3 regions of the Brevibacillus sp. SKDU10 genome follow, and region 1 is predicted to be linked to each of the others. Evidence: predicted binding sites of a transcription regulator. Region 1 holds the regulator's gene; each other region holds the start of a gene.
The links. The regulator LexA, encoded in region 1, represses DNA repair genes until DNA is damaged. The targets are predictions, from matches to a motif close to CGAACATATGTTCG.
Positions count from the first base shown of each region.

Region 2: a site for LexA is predicted at 2,631-2,644, ahead of AYJ08_RS17040 (ImmA/IrrE family metallo-endopeptidase). Genes of this name have one in related genera too.
Region 3: a site for LexA is predicted at 4,019-4,032, ahead of dinB (DNA polymerase IV). Genes of this name have one in related genera too.

Region 1 is NZ_LSSO01000090.1:67,122-73,799, forward strand. Features, by position in the region: gene AYJ08_RS05665 (GNAT family N-acetyltransferase) at 1-247, shown strand, start outside; gene AYJ08_RS05670 (hypothetical protein) at 380-793, opposite strand; gene AYJ08_RS05675 (DUF456 domain-containing protein) at 1,145-1,633, shown strand; gene lexA (transcriptional repressor LexA) at 2,020-2,640, opposite strand; gene yneA (cell division suppressor protein YneA) at 2,801-3,178, shown strand; gene AYJ08_RS05690 (DUF896 domain-containing protein) at 3,257-3,451, shown strand; fluoride riboswitch at 3,510-3,569, shown strand; gene crcB (fluoride efflux transporter CrcB) at 3,630-4,034, shown strand; gene AYJ08_RS05700 (fluoride efflux transporter FluC) at 4,021-4,383, shown strand; gene AYJ08_RS05705 (HelD family protein) at 4,461-6,678, shown strand, end outside.
Region 2 is NZ_LSSO01000180.1:87,762-94,439, forward strand. Features, by position in the region: gene AYJ08_RS17030 (hypothetical protein) at 171-692, shown strand; gene AYJ08_RS17035 (hypothetical protein) at 784-1,206, opposite strand; gene AYJ08_RS17040 (ImmA/IrrE family metallo-endopeptidase) at 1,977-2,594, opposite strand; gene AYJ08_RS17045 (GTP pyrophosphokinase) at 2,764-3,405, opposite strand; gene AYJ08_RS17050 (DUF2500 domain-containing protein) at 3,701-4,087, opposite strand; gene AYJ08_RS17055 (stage II sporulation protein M) at 4,161-4,787, opposite strand; gene AYJ08_RS17060 (hypothetical protein) at 5,214-5,870, shown strand; gene AYJ08_RS17065 (TolB family protein) at 6,061-6,678, opposite strand, start outside.
Region 3 is NZ_LSSO01000180.1:79,134-85,811, forward strand. Features, by position in the region: gene sdaAA (L-serine ammonia-lyase, iron-sulfur-dependent, subunit alpha) at 1-146, shown strand, start outside; gene recG (ATP-dependent DNA helicase RecG) at 139-2,193, shown strand; gene AYJ08_RS16995 (hypothetical protein) at 2,467-3,756, opposite strand; gene dinB (DNA polymerase IV) at 4,048-5,283, shown strand; gene AYJ08_RS17005 (YhjD family protein) at 5,280-5,663, shown strand; gene AYJ08_RS17010 (MFS transporter) at 5,722-6,678, opposite strand, start outside.

The sequences.
Region 1 (6,678 bases):
TATCATGAGAAAATATCGAAAGCGTGGAATCGGTAGAAAAGTAGCATTTCGCTTATTCCATCAATTTCAGGGAGAATGGGAAATCTCCCAAATCGAACAAAATATCTCGGCACAAAAATTTTGGCGTACATTAATTTCGGAATACACAAATCATAATTATCAAGAATTCAGGCGCGAGGATTGGAATGGTCCTATTCAAAAATTCTCGACGATCGGCATACATACAGATGAGGAGAACGAGAGATAATCTAGCACCTGAAAAATGGTGCTTATTTTATTAGATCTCCTCATTCTCCTACACCAAGTTTTAGGGGATGCAGAGGCTGTAAGAGCTGATAACTGATCAGTGAAGGTGTTGCGTGATAACGTGATAAAAAGACTAGTGAATCGTCACGTTTCCTGTAATAGTAACAGGTTTTATACTAGCGTTTTGCAGAATAACAATCCAATGTGAATGTCGTGGGACGGTTACAGTAGAGCCTTTTGGATAGATTTTTTCAGCTCCGTAGGTATTTGCATTCAGTAGATACCAGCCCAATGAGTCTACTTTCTTATCAAACGTAACCGTTACGCTGCCACCTTTCGCGAGGAAAAAAGGGCCTGTGACACCAGCTTCTCCATAACCTCTATCCCATTCCTTTACCGTTAGTGCAAATGGAATAGAATATTGGCTGTAAGCATTACTACTACTAGTTACTTTTGTTGTGCTATGCTTATCTAAAGCCGCATAGCTAGTCGAGGACAGTAAGAAAACAATTGGTACTGCCAATAAAGAACAAACGATTTTGTGCATCTTGCAACCTTCCTTTCCGAAATAGGATATACAGGCTTGGAGCGGGGACAATTTAGTGTATAGTATTAATTTCTCTAAATGTAACATTTCACCTGTTGTCCTTATACCTTTTTCTTGCTGTCCTTTTGCCTGTATGAAGTGGAAAAAGGGAGCCGGTAAAGAGCGCTACAGGTAAATAGGTCAAGCTTTGCTAAAAACGAGATCATAAAAAAGAGCAGGACCATGTATATGTAGGAAAAGACACGTTTAGCGAACAAGAAAAAGGAAACTCCTAGTAAAAATGAAACGTAGGAGAGCACTGAAACGTACATATAGAAAACGGGTCAGATGCAACAAAGAGGGGGTTTAAACATGGATGTTTTATTATGGTTGATCGTTATACTTCTATTTGGTCTAAGTATTGCTGGTATTTTCTTCCCAGTGTTACCTGATACGATCATGTTATGGGGCGGTTTTTTACTATATCAATTCGCGATTGCAGAGCCTGGAGCAGGATTGCCGGTTTCCTTCTGGTGGGGAATGGGAATTTTGAGTGTGGTGTTATTTGGTGCTGACCTATTGACTAATATGTACTTTGTTAAAAAATATGGTGGCTCAAAAGCATCAGCAATCGGGTCAATATTAGGTGTTATTATTGGTGTACTTACGTTTCCGCCATTTGGTATGATTATTCTCCCATTTATATTTGTATTATTAATTGAAATGCTGATGCAAAAACAACCGGCAGAACGAGCTTTTAAGATAGCGATAGGAAGTCTTATAGGTTTCTTTAGCAGTGTCATCATGAAAATCTCTATCCAACTCATCATGATTATCTGGTTCTTTATTGTTGCTTGGTAAAACTTATTGTGGATCGTTACATTGGATTTTGAGTGTGATCCATTCCATAAAACCGAGATTGTCAAATTCTCTATCATTTACTGTAGGGAAAACGGCAATCTCGGTTTATTTGTGTTTACACATCAGGATTAGAGAAGGCTTGTTTGAAGACTTGCTTGAAGACTTGCTAAAAAAGAAACCTGTTTTAAGTGGCTATGTAGCTAATTTACACCTAAATATAAGCCAATAATAGGAGAAACACGAAAGGTATCAAGGAGCTAGGCAGAGTGGAGCATAAAATAAACCGTTACGAACAATAAATTTGAGTAGTAAAAAACTCTTGGCGAGTATGATCTTCACCAAGAGTTTGTACGTGTAAGCACGTGAGAAGTTAAAAATCCAATGCACTAGTGGAAAAGGCGGTAAACGCCAATTACTTTACCTAAAATCGTCACATTATCTAAAATGATTGGTTCTAGCTGTGAGTTTTCCGGTTGTAGACGGAAGTGAGTTTTCTCTTTAAAGAAACGTTTTACAGTTGCTTCATCCTCTTCGGTCATGGCTACCACGATATCTCCGTTATTCGCTACATTTTGTTGGCGGACAATTACATAATCGCCATCTAAAATGCCTGCTTCGATCATGCTCTCTCCCATAACGCGCAACATGAACACATTGTCAGACGTAACGATGTTTTCTGGCAATGGGAAATATTCTTCCACCTGTTCAATAGCTGTAATAGGTTGACCTGCCGTTACCTTACCAACCACTGGTACTCGAACGATGGAGCTTTCATAATCGTCCTGTAGACGAGTCTCGTCCAATAATTCAATAGCACGTGGCTTAGTAGGATCACGGCGGATTAAGCCTTTCTTTTCAAGTCTTGCGAGATGACCGTGAACAGTGGAACTGGAAGCTAGTCCTACGGCTTCACCGATTTCTCGAACAGACGGGGGATAACCTTTATCTTTTACTTCCTTACGAATAAAATCAATGATCGCTTGTTGGCGATTGGAGAGTTTGGACATTTCGAACACCTCATTCTCTCGATCCAGATATTTTCTACATTATACCATGAGAATTTGCGTTCGACAAACATTAGTTCGATTCTTTCGCTTGACAGGAATGTTTGTTCGCATTATGATGATGTTATCGAAATGAGAACAAACGTTTGCGAGGGTGATGATAATGATGGTACAATCTAGCAATTGTCAGAATCTATATAAAGATAAAACAATGACGAGTAAGAACACATTGGTACATCATAGAAAAGGGATAACGCGAGGGCAAGCAATCGTAACGTTATTGCTGATCATAGTATCTTTTGCAGCAGGCAGCATGATTTTTGGAAAAGAGAAAGTGGCTATTGCGGCTCCTCATACACAGCAGGCAGCTTTAGTCATTACAATTCAGCCAGGTGATACGCTGTGGAGTATTGCACAAGCTTATCAACAGGAATCTGGGCTATCAGCCAGAGAACTAATGGATGAGATCATGAAACAAAATCAGTTAGATAGCCCCATGATTTATGCAGGAAATAATCTAGCTATTCCAGTATACCGATAAGCGAAAGCCATAATTTATATCTCCTCTCCTTTGGTCTTGTGTTATAATAAAGAGAAGTTAGTTGAGGAGGTATCACCATTGGTTACTGATGCAGAAATAAAACGTATTAATGAATTAGCCAAGAAATCGAAGGGTGTTGGCTTAACTCCAGAAGAAAAAGCGGAGCAACAAGCTCTTCGTCAAAAATACATTGATGCTATGAAGGCTTCCTTGAAATCTAGTTTAGATTCGATCCGTTATGTAGAGGATGAGGAACCTAAGCATAAGCACTAGTCTATGTGATTTTTCCAATGATCCGTAGTAATAGTGCTGTGAAACAGGTTTTTACAAGTAAATAAGAGGCGATGGAGTTCGCCCTAAGCGCCAATAGGCTAATGACTCCTACCAGTAATATTGCTGGTAGGAGTTTATTTGTATATATGTGAAAAATAATGGATAAAGGAGAGAATGCATGTCTTTTTTAATTGTTGGACTATCAGGAATGATGGGGGCTGTATCTCGATATTTAGTAGGAGCATGGACATCGGGCTGGTGGGAGCTGTCATTTCCTTTAGGTACGCTAGTAATTAACTTGATAGGCTGTATCGGATTGGGAGTTCTCAATCAATATCTCTTAACCCGAAATCAACTGCCTGCTTGGTTTACCTTAGGAGTAGGAACAGGGTTTATTGGTTCTTTCACGACCTTTTCGACTTTTAGTGTAGAGACACTTACCCTTTGGCATCAGCATCAATATGGACTTGCCATTTGCTATGTGCTGGCCAGTCTATGGGGTGGTTTATTGATGGTATGGCTGGGTTCTTGGATAGGTACCCAATTAGCACAGAGAGGGAGCGATACTGATGCTGTTGAATAGTATAGGAGCAGCATTGGGCGGCTGTCTTGGGGCCATGGCTCGTTACGGAATCAGTTCTCTGATCAATCAGCGTTATAAAGGAATGTTCCCTTTAGCGACCTGCTGTATTAATATTTTGGGTTGTTTTTTATTAGGGGTACTAACAAGCTCTTCCTTAGCTCCATTTTTTATCGTAACGGCAGGCACAGGTTTTATGGGGGCTTTTACGACCTTTTCTACATGTAAGTGGGAGAGCTATTCATTAGTTACAACAAAACGTTACCAGATAGGATTCATATACTTGCTTATTAGTTATTCTGTGGGGATTTTATCTGCAGCACTAGGGATGCTGCTCGGGGTACATTTGTGATTTTTAAGATTATCCTTGGAATTGCTTTTTCATTTTGATAAGATAAATATTCGTTTGATGAAAAGGAGGTTAGTCATGTGACCATTCATCATCCTGCATATAAGGAAGAACAAGATCGGCTGGATAAAACAGTACATACGATTGAAAAGGAGATTGGACAGCTGCGAGAGGATTTGCGAGAGGCAACGGACGATTATGTCAAACAAGTAGTCAATTCCTCGAAAGCTAGGGATCTCTTTCATCTGGAAAGCTCTGTGAAAAAGCCTTACTTTGGTCGAGTAGATTTCATGAAAGACGAAACCTATGAAATGGATTCCGTATATATTGGAAAGCGTGGGATTGTAGAACGCGACACAATGGATAGTGTTGTAGTAGATTGGCGTGCACCTATCGCTAGCCTTTATTATAGCGGGGAGAGCAAGGATGCTTTTTACCGAACATTACAGGGAATTGTACGTGGAGAAGTAAAGCTTAAGCGTAATTTTGCTATAGAAGATGGTCGGATTACAGGAATTTATGATGGTGCGTTAAAAGAGACGATCAATCGCGAAATCGGGACGCCAGAGGATTTTCTGGAAGAAGGTTATATTGACGAATTCTTAGCTTCTAGTCTGAATCAAAATAACGATAGTCGATTAAAGGATATCGTTGCTACCATTCAAACGGAACAGAATGATATCATACGTGCAGAAAAAGATCGGGCTATTGTGGTTCAAGGGGTAGCTGGAAGCGGAAAGACTACGATTGCATTACACCGCCTTTCCTATTTAATTTATAATTACCAGCATTTGATTGCGTCTAAGAAATTTATGGTATTTGCTCCTAATAAGCTGTTTTTAACATATATTTCGGATGTATTACCCGAATTAGGTGTGGAGGATGTACAACAAGCCACTTTCTCAGAGTGGGCTGCCAAACAGGTAAAGGTACTTTTACCAAAAGGATGGCGAATTGTTGATCCGAGCAAGCCATTGTTGCTTTTCTTTGAAGACGATGCTAGTAAGCAGGTACAAAAGCGTCAAACGTGGAATCGGATGTCTTTTAAGGGTTCTATTCATTGTCGCAATATGCTAGATAAGTATATGGATTACTTGTTGCATGAGCTGATTACCTATAAGGATTTACGATTTATTTATAACAAGACAAAGCATGTGTTTGAAATGAAAAAGGCAGATATTCGCCAGTTGTTTATTAATGAGTTTGCTCATTTGCCCTATCACCGGAGAATAGAAGCCTTAGCTAAGCATGTTAAACAACAAATGACCCAGCAATTGTTTACACATTTACGAGAAGCAAAAATTGATTTGGATAAGCCAAGCTTATTACGGTTCGAGAAGAAAATGGATGAATTGCTCGCTTTGTATTTAGGGAAGTGGCCAGAAATAGATGCTTTTACTGTGTATACCCAGCTTCTGCAGGATTGGGAGCTTTTACGAAAGCTTACTAGTGAAGATATTTCAGATGAATGGTTGCAGGATGTCGTGGAGACTTCAAAAGCAATTATAGAGGAAGAACGTATAGAAGCAGAAGACCTTGCTCCCATTTTATATCTTCGTCATCTGCTGGAAGGAAGCGGGAAGGAAGCTCCTTTTGATCATACGGTAATCGATGAGGCGCAAGATTTGAGCTATGTAGAGATTTTAGTGCTTTCTTTACACACGAAAAATGAATCAATGACAATCGTAGGGGATTTGGCACAAGGGATTCATGCGTACCGTGGATTAGATAGCTGGCAGCCAGTTTTACGAAATATCTTCAAAAAGAAAACAGACTTTTATACGTTAGAGCAGAGCTATCGTTCGACAATTGAAATTATGAATTGGTCCAATGAGGTTTTAAAGGGCACTCAATTACCGGAAATTACGGAGGCAAAGCCGGTGTTGCGTCATGGGGAAGAACCGTTATTTTTACGGGCGAAGAGTCAGAGCAACATGCTAGAGGATATTAAAAAGCGGGTTGAAAAGTCATTAGCGATTGGTCATCAAACGGTGGCGATTGTCACTAAAACCATACATGAGAGTAAAAAAATTGCTAAAGCATTAAAAGAAAAGGGCCTTGAGCTCCATCACCTAGGTGTGAAAGATAAGGAATTTCCAGGTGGAGTAACCGTTCTTCCTGCTTATCTGACGAAAGGGCTGCAATTTGATGTAGTAATTGTCCTACACGTAGATGATGAACATTACAAGGAGTATGTGATGGATGCCAAGTTACTTTATGTCACCATGTCACGACCTGTCCATCAACTTCTGCTATATATTCAAGGGGATGCTAAGGTGACTCCATGGCTAGAGACAA
Region 2 (6,678 bases), on a different contig from region 1:
GGGTCATAGAGTGATTGACTTATGATTAACCCGTTATTTATAAAAAAGGAACTGAATCTAAAATATAGGTAGATAAATTGGAAGAAATGTAAAAATTAATTATTTTGGCAGGAATAAGAGTGAAAAAGATTGAAGTTGGTTTCTAAAACCCTTTTAAGGAGGAATATTGGTTGAAAAAAATATTTTGTTTGGTGTTGCCCCTATTGTTATTTGTTTTATCTGGATGTCAAGGAAATCAAACGGTGGAAGAAAGTAAAAACATGCTAAATATTGGGGTTGTAGGATCTAAGCCATCGGTTAACGAAGAGAATGTCCAATTTATAGAACTAACATTGGATAGATTAATAAAGGATCAGAATATAACTTTAGACGCTTTGTTTATTATGCCTGATAAGTTACAAGAAGCTTCCAAAAAGCCGTATAAACCAATCTATAAAACTGGGAAATATTCCATTTATTTTGTAGATAGCGCAAGCTCATACCTTCCTTTTACCGAAGACGATATGACCTATGAAAGCGCACCGAAAATAAAAGATGGAATGTATATCATGGGAATTTTAAAAGGAACAAATAAGGAGGTCATCAAAATCAAAGGCTACGGATTGAAAGATGATAAAAAAACGGATAAAAATATAAAAGAAGTATATAGTACGGTATTTTTAGATATTGCAACTGATAAGTATCTTAAATAGTTACGTTGTGATTGCTCTTACATTTTTTGACCTACATAAAAAGCCCCCTACAAAAATGGTGTAGGGGGAGTAATTTATAAAAGAAGATAACCTATTGTACAGCGTAAAAATGGGAATATTCTCGGAAATATTTGTAATGGCTGTTTGAGCCTGAAACACCAAAAGTGGCACTAAAAATACCTGTATCAACACCAGCTTGTCCAGTTAAGGTTGTACTACCATTATTAAAGAAATCTCCATCTACGAGGTAATCAATGCCTACTTGTCTATCATCGATCCACGCCTCTACTTTTCCACTAAAACCTTTAGAAATACCATTGTACTCTCTTTCAATAGATGCATATCTAATTTGGTCGATCCATTTAGCGCTTCCAGAGGTATTTGTTCGAGCAATAACTATAAGATCAGGTGTCCAACTTTTTTTCACCTCTAATGTAGTTCTATATTCTCTCCAACCTGTAATTTTACTTGAAGCAATAAGTGATTTAGATTGTAACTTAGCTTCTTCTTCCATAACTTCCTCAAGAGTTCTATCAGAATATTTCGCTATTCTTTTCAATGCTTCTTCATATGTAATTTCTTCTACACTTACCTCTTTTTCTGTTTTCTTGTCTAACGTAGCCTCTCAGCAGAAGTAAATCCAGCAAAACACATCAAAGATAATATCATGCTTACAAAAATTGAAAACGTTTTTTTCATTTTGTATTCCTCCCTATATAGTTATTATTTAGTATAATAAAACACAGATATATGTTTGTCTATTCCAAAAAAGGGAAAAATACACAAAAATACTATTTTTATCTCTTTATTAATGGTATGTAAGCTTGTCAAGTAGAAATATCTCTGTAAAAGAAGAAAATCGAGAGAAAAAGAAGGAATAGATGGATGATCTATTCAAGAATTAAAATAGAAAACGAAGAGGAAGCGGTCACTTAAGTAGAGTAAGTATACCGCATCCCAACAAATCTGAGTAATGATGAAGATAAAGCATCCAAATCAACAAGAAAACCACTAATGTTGCTGGCAATGGGAAGTTATAGCTCAAGGAAATGAAGATTATTTGTACTAAAAATATAAATCGAAAATAAGTAAAGGTTTTTAAAATATGTAAAATGCATAATAAAGTAAAAAGTGCTTGCTGAGTAAAGTAGTTAAATCTTCATTAGTACATAAAGTAAATGGTTGGCAATAAAAGTATCTAGATAAATATCAGGAATAAAGCTTAAATTTTCATTTCCACAGTTCTTCCGTGAATCAAGGTTCTTGGAGAAAACATGTGAGAAGCTAATCCCACTCCCTCGACAGCTGTTTTTGCAATTGACTAAGCAAGCGTTTCGTTTCGGGAGTAAGAGAAGGTCTCTTCAGAGCTGACCTTTGTTTTTGCTGATATACCATCATATTCCATTCGTGTTCCTGTGCTAGCCAGATTCGGCGCTTGATCTGCTCCCAGCGGCGACAGGCCAATGAGATGGGGACCCGGAAAGCTAGAGCTAGCTGGTGTAACCAATCCCGTTCGTATTTAGGCATGGGTAAGGTTTGAAGCAAATAAAAAGGCATAGCTGCATACAACTGAAAGTGTCCGGCTTGCATTTCTTGTAAGTCGCGTAGAGCAGGTGGCAATGACAACTGATTGCCAGAATGGCGCAACGGGTGGCATAATTCATGAAAAAATTCGGCTCGTCGTTCTACTTCTGACAGATGCTGATGTAAAAAAATCAGAAAGTCTCCACTATTCTCGCACCATCTTACGTGGGATGGTAATCTTGTAAAAGCAATTTCTCCTCCAAATAACTCTGCAATCTCTTCCAGGTGTAATTCCTCAGGAGCTAGAAATCCATACCGTTGATACCTAGCTGTAATCCATTCCTCTAAGGGTGTCATTTGATATAATTCGAGATTCATGAAAACCTCCTCCCTCTAAATTATACCCTAAAAACAGGAATATTTGTTCGTATTCCAAGGAAATATCCTGCTTAATTTTATATGATGGTCGTATATAAGAAAAAAAAGGATAATTGCAAGCGTACGGGACGCATCCAATTATCCTTTTTCTTTTGTACGGGGAGAACAGCTATGCCTTGGCTCCGGCAACTACTTTAAATTCTTTCCCATTTAAGATTTCTTTACGCAATCGCAGCATTTTTTGATCCAAGCTATTTGCTGCTTCAGCGGCTTCAGTCAATTCATGTAAGACATAAGGCGGCACCTGCTTATCGTACTTATAGTACAAAATATGCTCAAGGCTCGCCCAAAAATCCATGGCTAAGGTCCGGAGTTGAATTTCTGCATTTACCCATTGTGTTCCTTCATTTAGAACAAGAGGGACCTGAACGATGAGATGCAGGCTTTGATAGCCATTTGGCTTTGGAGAGGCTATGTAATCCTTAATCTCAACAAGGCGCAAATCCTCTCGCTGTTTAAAGTGATCCGCAATGCGATAAATGTCTTCAACAAAGGCACAAACGATTCGAACACCAGCTACATCAAACAGCTTGTCTCGCACGCTTTCTAAAGTCTTTGGCAAACGTTTACGCTCTAGCTTTTTCATGATACTAGCCGGTTCTTTTAAACGCGTTTTAATATGTTCAATAGGGGAATATCCATCTTGCAGCTTCCATTCTGTATTCACGATCATGATCTTCGTTTCCAATTCGCGTAAAGCAAATTGATAATGAAAGGCCATGTTTTTCCAGACATCCATATTTTCTAGCATAGGTACGCTCCTTGTATTTCTGTGACTTGCATGCTAAGCCTAAATCAATTCATAGGCACGGTGAGCAAAAATTAATTTATTGTACGTGATGATTGTACCTGATGGTTGTGGGAGAAATGTGTAAGCGGCGAAAAAGGACGTTGCTGATTGAAACAGCAACGTCAGATCAGGAAATATGACATCATTTCAAACAAACGGTGCTCGTCTTTTTGCAATCAACGGTCTAGACCATTTAATCAATATTTTTACCAAGAAACAATAACAGCTTCATGTATGATCAATGTAAAATGGAGTATTAAGCCGAAGTAGTTTGACGCTGAAAGCCTTTAAAACGTGTTCCTTGATAAGAAACGATACCATGGTCTCCTTCGGCTAGCAGTCCGTATTGAGATCCAGTCAATTGAAATTCTTTGCGTTCACCACTCACTAATTCAAAGGTTACATAATATGAAGTGTGGGAAGCATGATTTCCAGAACCGCCAGACACTTGAAAACGCTTTGAAACAATGTGAGCTTGTTTACTTTCGACAGGAGAATGATTATTAGTTGTCCAGGTAAATAGAGCACGACCAATCACGAAAATAAAGCCACCAATTACAATCACAGGAATCACGTTAGCCATAAAAGAGAACGTGAAATCAAACATGGGTGAACCAGGCTCAAGTGGATTAGAAAAAAACAAAGTGGAATCCTCCTAATTACAAAAATAGGGAATATTCACTTGTATTATAGCATAAGTAGCAGCGGTTTACAGTTTATACCACCTTGTGAATCAGAATGGGTGTCACATAACCTTCAATAAGTGCTGCGAGCAAGACAAGCGGTAAAATAACCAAAATATAGGTTTTAAGTGACTTGAGGATCGCATTTTTAACAGAATACTGATGTCGATTGCGCGAAAATAGGCGGCGAAACACAGTAAGACTAAGAAAAATGCCAACACTTCCACTCAAGAAAATAGCAATCATCTCAATAATGCCATGAGGGAGGATTCCGTAAACTAAGATATCTATCCAAGGCTGGTTCTGAATCGCAACAGACGCAAGTAAAATACTAATCGTGCTAATGGTGATAATACCTGAAAAGGCAGGTAAAACAATTAGCGGAATGATTCCGATTACCACGGACAAAAGGGTCGCTTGCGTATTATTTTTAAAAATAGACCAGAAAAAATTGGTGGGTGTTCCGCCTGACTTGATCCCTTTTGCCTCAAAGGCTTGAGCAAGTGTAGTCAACAGCTCTTTAACCGTTTGCGGATTTTTTACAATGAGCATATAAAAAACAACAGCGATGATTAAGGACACGAATGTAAGAATCCAAAAACCTTTCTTGTAATCTTTGCGGAAATGTTCCCATTCTTGGGCATACAAATCACGAAGCATAGCATTTCTCTCCTTATCAGTTAAAAATAATGGTTTGTCTACTTAGTTATGTACACCTAAAAATCATGATTGCAACAATAATACGCATGTAATAACGGTAACGCGGTTTGGTATTCACCTCAGTTCTTTAAAGCTTTAAATGATTCATGGGTGCTTAAACTTTGCTTTCCTTTACTAAAGACCTATAACCATATTATTTATATTACCATCCAAGTAAATTTAAGAACATGTCGAGCATGAATTCCTTGTGGTACAAAACAGCATTAACTAAAAATTCTTTTCAATGAAAAAGAAAGCAGAAGATGATGTCGCAATCGGGAAAACAATGGTAAAATAAAGAAAACGAGGCCCTCTTTATCTAGAATGTACGCTGATAACGTCACTATTGTAAGCTGACAGTCTAAGCCAAGAGAAAGGAGTGTTTCTTTGATCCCTAAAAAACATCAAAAACTACGCTGGGCGGCTTGGATTAGTTTAGCTTTGTTGCTTCTTCTGAAAGCTTCCTTTCCACATAATACCACGCTTTTATACCGCCTTTTACAGCAGTTAGGCATTCCTACGAGAATAGATTCATTCCACGTAGATGGTATATTCCTTCTCTTATTATTTATCTGTGTGCTTGTCCTTTTCCTAAAAGAATACGGAGCAGGTAAAACAATTGTGACACTATGGATTGCTGTACCCGTTGCAACTTATCTTCTTTTAAGCGGATTTCAATCTTTTATTGCCAATGGTGTCTATGCACTTGATTATGAGAAGAAAAGAAGCTCCTGTCACTATCAAAGTGACGCAGATGGGTTAATTAAAGGAAGCTGTCAATTTCGTATTAAAAATTACGGTGGCCAAGAAGTCCATTTTTCCATAGATATGCCCTTTCATCTATTCGATGATAACACTACTGAGCCAGAACCGTTGCGAGCCGAGTATGTAATTCAACCACGTGCAGAAGAGATTTTTGAAATGCCGTTTCAGATTCGTCTGGCCCAAACAAATCAAACCGATGAATCGGAAAGAATAGTGAGCGGTAGCATTACAAATCCAGAAATTATGGTGCAGGCAGAGGGGCATGAACGGAAACTGTAGAAGGAAGGCTTTTAAAAAAAAGCAAATACATTCGATCAAGCTAGACTAAGATGAAAGCGCAAGAAGATAGTCTAAATAATAGATATCTTTTTGCGCTTTTTGTGTTTTGAAAAATAGGATAGATCGTCATGCTTTTGTAATCGAACGCTTCTCAAGAGAGGCAAGCTACTACTGATATGGTGGGAGATATTTATTCTGGCACAGCGATCTGTAGTGTTTGCAGATCAGAGCCGTCAGTGTTCACGGTTCTAAGCTGATATGTGGATTCAGCAGGCCAGCCGATATCTTCTAAGAAAAGCAGCTTGTTCTGTTTATGAAAATAGACAGGTGAATCAGCATGCTTATGTAAAGTGGTGATTTGCTTAGCCTGTTTTGTAGCTACATCCATGGTAAACAATTCATACTCAAACGTTTTGTTTGATGAGGCAGGTGAAACAGCAGAAAAGGCGATCTGCTTATCATCTGGCGAAATATGAACATCATACATCTCAGGAGTTCCGAGTGCCTCATTGACTGGTAGATAGTTAGCCAACGTTTTTCCCTGTAAATCGGTAGCAAATAATGAAAGCTTATCTTGGCTAAAATCGCGATTATCAGAAGTATTGGTAAATTTGGTGAAGAATAGCTTCTGTCCGTCCGATGATATTGACAGGTCTGACATCTGATATTCTTTATCGTGTGTAATTTGCCGTTTATTCTTCCCCTGTACATCAATAGAAAAAAGATCATAATCATGGGGGCGCTTAGAAGCGATTGGAGAGTAATTTTTAAATACTCCGGCTTTTAAATAATAGACGGTTTGATTATC
Region 3 (6,678 bases), on a different contig from region 1:
ATGAGGTAATTTTAGCGATGTATCGTATCGGGTGTAGCATGCCAAATACCCTGAAGGAAACGGCACAAGGCGGGTTGGCGGATACGAAGACAGGCCGTGCAATTGAAGCGAAAATTTTTGGTGTGCCGGTGAAACAGCATGATTGATTTGTTGGCTGGTCCTGTTAGCAATCTGTATGGAATTGGAGCAGAGCGGGCTAAAGATTTAGAGGCACTTGGCATATACAGCATCAAGGATTTAGTAGAGTATTTTCCATCGCGTTATGAAGATTACCGTATTCGCGATCTAACTGAAGTGAAGCATGAGGAGAGGGTTACTCTTGTAGGCACAGTCTACGGCGAGCCCTCTGTTCGCTTTTTTGGCAAAAAGAAATCGCGGATCAGCGTCAAGCTTGTCATGGATCGTGTAGTTGTCACGGCTGTTTGGTTTAACCAGATGTATGTTAAAACACAGCTATCTCCCGGTAAAGAGATCGTAGTTACAGGTAAATGGGACAAGCATAAACTGCAAATTACCGTGAGTGAAATGACACAAAAGGATTCACCGCGGGCCAAGAAACGCAACGATCTCGTCCCGGTTTATCCGTTAAGTGCAGGAGTGAATCTTTTATTTTTACGCAAAACAATTCAGCGTGCCCTTGAAAAATACGGCAAGCTAATTCCTGAGATTCTGCCTCCGGAACTAGTAGAACGCTATCGTTTATTGCCGCGTCATGAAGCAATTGAGCTGATCCATTTTCCAGGCAATGCACAAGAAGGCCATCAAGCCCGCCGCCGTATTATGTTTGAAGAGCTTTTTTTATTTCAAGTAAAAATGCAGGCATTTCGACGGATAATACGTCAGCAAACAGAGGGGGTTGCCCAAGCCATTCCGCTGGAGCTGGTGCGAGAATTCGTACGTTCCCTACCATTTCCGTTAACAGGAGCTCAAAAGCGTGTGGTAAAAGAGGTGCTTGATGATATGCAGGCTCCCTATGCAATGAATCGTTTATTGCAAGGGGATGTAGGCTCCGGTAAAACAGTAGTAGCAGCTATTGCTTTGTATGCTACAGTGAAAGCCGGTTTTCAAGGTGCTTTGATGGTGCCCACAGAAATTTTGGCTGAGCAGCATTTGCACTCATTAGCAAGCTTATTGGAGCCATTGGGGCTACGGATTGCGCTGTTATCAGGCTCTGTTACAGGCAAAAAACGACGTGAGTTGCTTGAAGCTCTGCAATCAGGAAGCTTGGATGTAGTAGTTGGTACGCATGCACTTATTCAGGACGATGTATTTTTCTCCAAGCTGGGACTGGTGATCACAGACGAGCAGCATCGTTTTGGGGTCGAACAACGTCGTGTCCTTCGCAACAAGGGGCTTTGTCCAGATGTCTTATTCATGACAGCTACACCGATCCCACGTACGTTGGCAATCACGGCTTTTGGCGATATGGATGTCTCTGTAATCGATGAGATGCCGGCTGGACGTAAACCAGTAGAGACCTCATGGGCTAAGCACGAGCAGTTTCATCAAGTGCTAGAACGCATGCGAGCAGAATTATCACAAGGTCGCCAAGCTTATGTAATCTGTCCTTTAATCGAAGAATCCGACAAGCTGGACGTTCAAAATGCGATTGATGTACATGCGCAATTAAGCATGTATTTCCAGGAGTATCAGGTAGGCTTGATGCATGGGCGTTTGCCATCTAAAGAGAAGGATGAGGTCATGCAATCGTTTGCTAGTGCAAAAACTCAAATTCTTGTTTCTACGACCGTAGTAGAGGTTGGGGTAAACGTGCCGAATGCAACCTTTATGGTCATCTATGATGCTGAGCGGTTTGGTCTTGCTCAGTTGCATCAGTTGCGTGGACGTGTCGGTCGTGGGGCTGATCAATCATATTGCGTACTCATTGCCGATCCAAAATCAGAGGTTGGAAAAGAACGGATGCGTGTCATGTGCGAAACCAATGACGGTTTTGAACTGTCTCAACGCGATTTGGAGCTACGTGGTCCAGGTGATTTCTTTGGAACGAAGCAAAGCGGGGTTCCTGACTTTAAGGTAGCAGATTTACTGAGCGACTATAAAGCGTTAGAGGTAGCTCGTCAGGAAGCAGCGGTTATGGTCAATAAGGATGAGTTCTGGACAGAGCCTGCGTATGAATATCTGCGCTCCTATTTGCGAGAACAGGGAATTCTGGATGGCACCGTTTTAGATTAGACTGGTACAAATGGCTATGCTTGCTCTTTTTGATATGGATGCAAATGATTTTGATTTTTTTACTTTGCTAGGACGATAAAAAGATTACGAATAAGAATGCACGTTTGTTTACGGACGATGTAAGAAGCCCCCTCACTCTTCTTAATGTTAGAAGAGTGAGGGGGCTTTCATTTGGAAAACGTCGGAAATACGGATCGTTTTGATGTACGCATGTTCAAGGAACACATTCTTGTTTAAAAAACCAAGTGTGGGAATCGGTGCTCAAGGCACGTTCTAGTCGATGGAATCTAATAAAATAACGTCACCATTTGTTCCCAGCACTCCATAGTGGCAATCCAGCTTTCCACACAATACATAATGGGTTCTTTCTGGATGCAACACATACGTTGGCGTCAGAGTAAGATGCTGTTTAAGCCGTTCGAAGGCAAGCTCTTTGTCAATCGTGACAGGCTCAGCTTGCGCTAGATTTCTATGTATCTCTTTCCAAAAGAGCTGATTATCAAAATACGAGACGATTTGCAGTTGTTTCGGGTCTAAGAATATTGTGATTTTAGCTGAGATCACTTTAGTGGGGCTGGAAACAGACCGGAGTACAGCCTGAATGTAGTTGTTTTGCCGATATAGATGGGTTAGCTTCCACTGTCCTGACTCTGTTGGGTACATAGAACGCAAAAAGTCGGAGATTGCATGAATAGCCTGCTGCTGCTCCTCCCATGTAATAGGTAGCATATCTGGGTGTGGTTCATTAGCAAATGCTTGCTTGGCAGACACCTCCGGCTGATTCTGAAATAGGAAAGGATCTTGTTCCTCATACGTTAGCGTTAATGGTGTGACCCAATGAAAAACATGGTCAACATTCAAGCGAAAACGATTATCTATCATAAATTCAAAAGGATAAGTTGCTGATAAATCATTGGCTATATAAATTTCCTCAAGTGCATAAGCCAAAATCCATTTGTTTTGCTCTGTTGAAGGGAATTCGATTAAGCTAACCTGTTCCTTTGCGATCTGTATGACATCTGTATCTAGGGTCAGTGTATAAGGCTCCTCTTTTATCATTTCTTTTGGAGGAAACACGCCGCTTACTGTAAACGAAAGAAGCTGTCCTTTATCATTATGCTCTACTGCTATCATTCCACCTGGAGCAAGAGGAACCCTATTATGGCAGGCTTTAAAATGGTGGATGGCGGAGGACTGTGTCCGATCGCTTAGAATGAACTGCTCTTCATGGCGCAGGCCTGTTTCTGCTTCTATCCACTCTATTATTTCGGAATAGGTTGAAAAGCGTGTGGAGCTTGTAGAAAAAGTTTTTCCACCGACAAAAATCACACTTTTATAGCATTTGGAGCTAATATCATATTCAATTACGGCTGTACCGGGGGGATTTACATCATCCTCCGTACGTTCTGTTACCCCGTTTACAAACCATTCCATGCTCAATTGATAGGTTGTGCCACGAATCAAATCCACAGTTGTCGATAAACGGCTCGTATGTAAGTGATACGTTTGAAGGCCAAATTTTTCACTTGTAGCCGTAATAATCTCCTGTATGCGCTTGTCCACTTTTAATCACCTCTATCAGTAAGTACGTAATTTTGTTTGGAAGGTTTCACGGGAAACGTATACCGATCAACCTCGGCTCGAATTTTTTCTAGGCAAAAGCTAACCTGATTCTGCTGATCTGGTTTAATCCATTTACATGTAGCTCATACTCAATTCCAATTGTTCCGTTTATTTTCTCATCCTGAAGTGCTTCATTACTGTATAAAATTACCTCCGGGTTCATAGTATAAATAAGAACAAGTGTTTGGTATACTATTCGACAGGAATGTATGTTCGATAGGGGTGTTCAAGGTGAACAAGAAGCGGGTGATTTTTCTAATTGATATGCAAAGCTTTTACGCAAGCGTTGAGAAAGCGGCTAATCCAGAACTGCGTGATCAACCTGTCGTGGTGGCTGGTGATCCGAAGAGACGGAGCGGTGTGGTACTAGCTGCTTGTTCGTTAGCGAAAGCATATGGTGTGACTACAGCAGAGCCCTTGTGGAAAGCCGAACAAAAGTGCCGCCAGCTTGTGGTAGTACGCCCCCGCATGCAGCGTTATTTAGAGGTAGCGGCGCACATTACGGCTATTTTTGAGTCCTTTACCGATTTAGTGGAGCCTTTCTCGATTGATGAACAGTTCCTTGATATTACGGGGAGCCTGCGATTATTTGGGAATGATCCAGAAGCGATTGCGACTAGGATTAGACAGCGTGTTCTCATGGAGACAGGAGTAGTCTGCCGAGTAGGAATTGGTGAAAATAAGGTGCTGGCTAAAATGGCTTGCGATATGGCTAAAAAGCAGGAGGGGGGGATTTTTTGGTTAAAAAAAGAGGAGCTGGCTGAAACGCTGTGGCAGTTACCGATCGACAAGCTGTTTGGTGTGGGTTCACGGATGAAGCGGCATCTTCATCGGATGGGGATGTATAAAATTGGTCAGTTAGCAGAAGCATCGCTTGATGTCATGATGAAACGTTTTGGAGTAAATGGAGAGGTGCTGTGGCGGACTGCACATGGCATTGATGAGTCACCTGTATCGGTTCAGGCGCATGATGTTCAGAAGGGGATCGGTCATCATATGACATTGCCACGTGACTATCATACAGCCGAAGAGATTAAGGTGGTTTTGTTGGAATTATGTGAAGAAGTGTGTAGAAGGGCCAGAAGGAAGCAACTAATGGGCTGGGTCGTAGCTGTAGGATGCAGAGGGGCGGATTTTGACGTACCAACAGGTTTTTTTCGACAAATGAAAATGCTGGAGCCAACCAATGATGTGATGACGATTTATGCCGTTGTCTTAGAATTGTTTGAGCGTCATTGGGAGCATTCTCCAGTACGTAGCGTGGGCGTTCAGATTGGCCAATTGACCCCGGATGATGTTTGTCAGCTTAGTTTATTTGAAGACAAAATGAAAAAGCGTTCTCTTGCCTATACCATGGATGGAATTCGATCTCGCTTTGGCAATGATGCGATTATGCGCGCAGTGTCGATACTCTCAGCTGGTCAAGTGAAGGAGAGGGCACACAAGATTGGAGGACATTATAAATGAGCCAGTCAACCGTGCCACTCGAGTGGCAGGAGCATGTGCGCGAATCTATTTTATTTGGCTTGTTATTTAAAGTAGCGATGGTGGATCAGCAGACTTTGCGACAGATTCCATTGTCTCTGTCCTATATCCATCTATTGGAGCACCTGTCACGTTGGGCAGAGCGTAGACATCATGATCTGCGCAGAGCCCTACTAGACAGAGGATGCGAGGTGATTGGCGCACAGACAAAAGAGGGCTTATATCGCGTACAGGTTCGATTGAACGGCTATGTACACGAATTGCTCTATTCCCCCGAATTATTGCGGGCAGAATGTCAGGCGCGCGTCCAACAATGGCTGACGGGAGAGACGCAGCAAGGTGATGCAGGAAAAGGTCGCTAAAGATGATACCAGCGTTGTATGCACTACCATCCGGCGTGCATGATCCTACTCGCTACGGTTACATTTTTACGTTCTCAGCGTGCTTGGCTAGCTCTCTTTTCATGCGTTTTCCGCGTGTCATTAAGAAGAATAAATAAACGAGCAAATAGGTCACCATGGCTAAAGCAGAGATGCGATACATGATTGCATAATTGGCACTAGCTGCTACTACGCCGAGCAACATAGAACCGATGGCAACTCCTAAGTCAATCGAGTTGAGGAAGGCAGCATTAGCCATTCCTCGCTTATCTGGACTTACTTCCTTAATGATCCACGCTTGCATGGAAGGCTGGAGAGTTCCATAACCGAGTCCATACAACACAGCCGAACCAATTAGACCGATCATACCAGTCGTGAAGGAAAGAGAAAGCAGACCAGCGATTACCAATAAAGCACCTGGAATCAAAACAGCTACATGCCCTTTTTGGTCAAAAATCTTGCCAGAAAGCGGACGAATACACAGAATCGCTAGTGCATTAAACAAAAAGAAGTTACCTACATTGTCAATTTGCATTTCTTTTCCAAATAAGGCCAAAAAGCTCAGTAAGCCGCCATAGGTAACTGATAGCAACAGATTTAACAGGCAAGGAAGCAAGACGTTCTTATCCAGAAAGGAAGAGCTGCTATTGGATGACATGGTTTTGTACGTGGACTCCGTAGTGGACGTCTTAGGGTCCGTTTGCCTAATAGACTCAGCATTTCCCGTTGCTATTGATTGTTGCTTGGGTAAAACGAGGTACAGCAAAGGGAAGATCAATAAAATCAATAGGGTGGAAGAGGCAGTTAATGTGCCAAAGCCATACGTTGCTAATACCCATAATCCAATCATCGGTGCGATAGACATAGCTAGGCTGGTAGATAAACCGAAGTAACCCATGCCTTCTCCCATACGGCGAATGGGAATGACATGAGAAACCATTGTGGGAAAGGTGGTACTAGACATCCCAAAGCCAATCCCGTAACAAACGCGCATAAC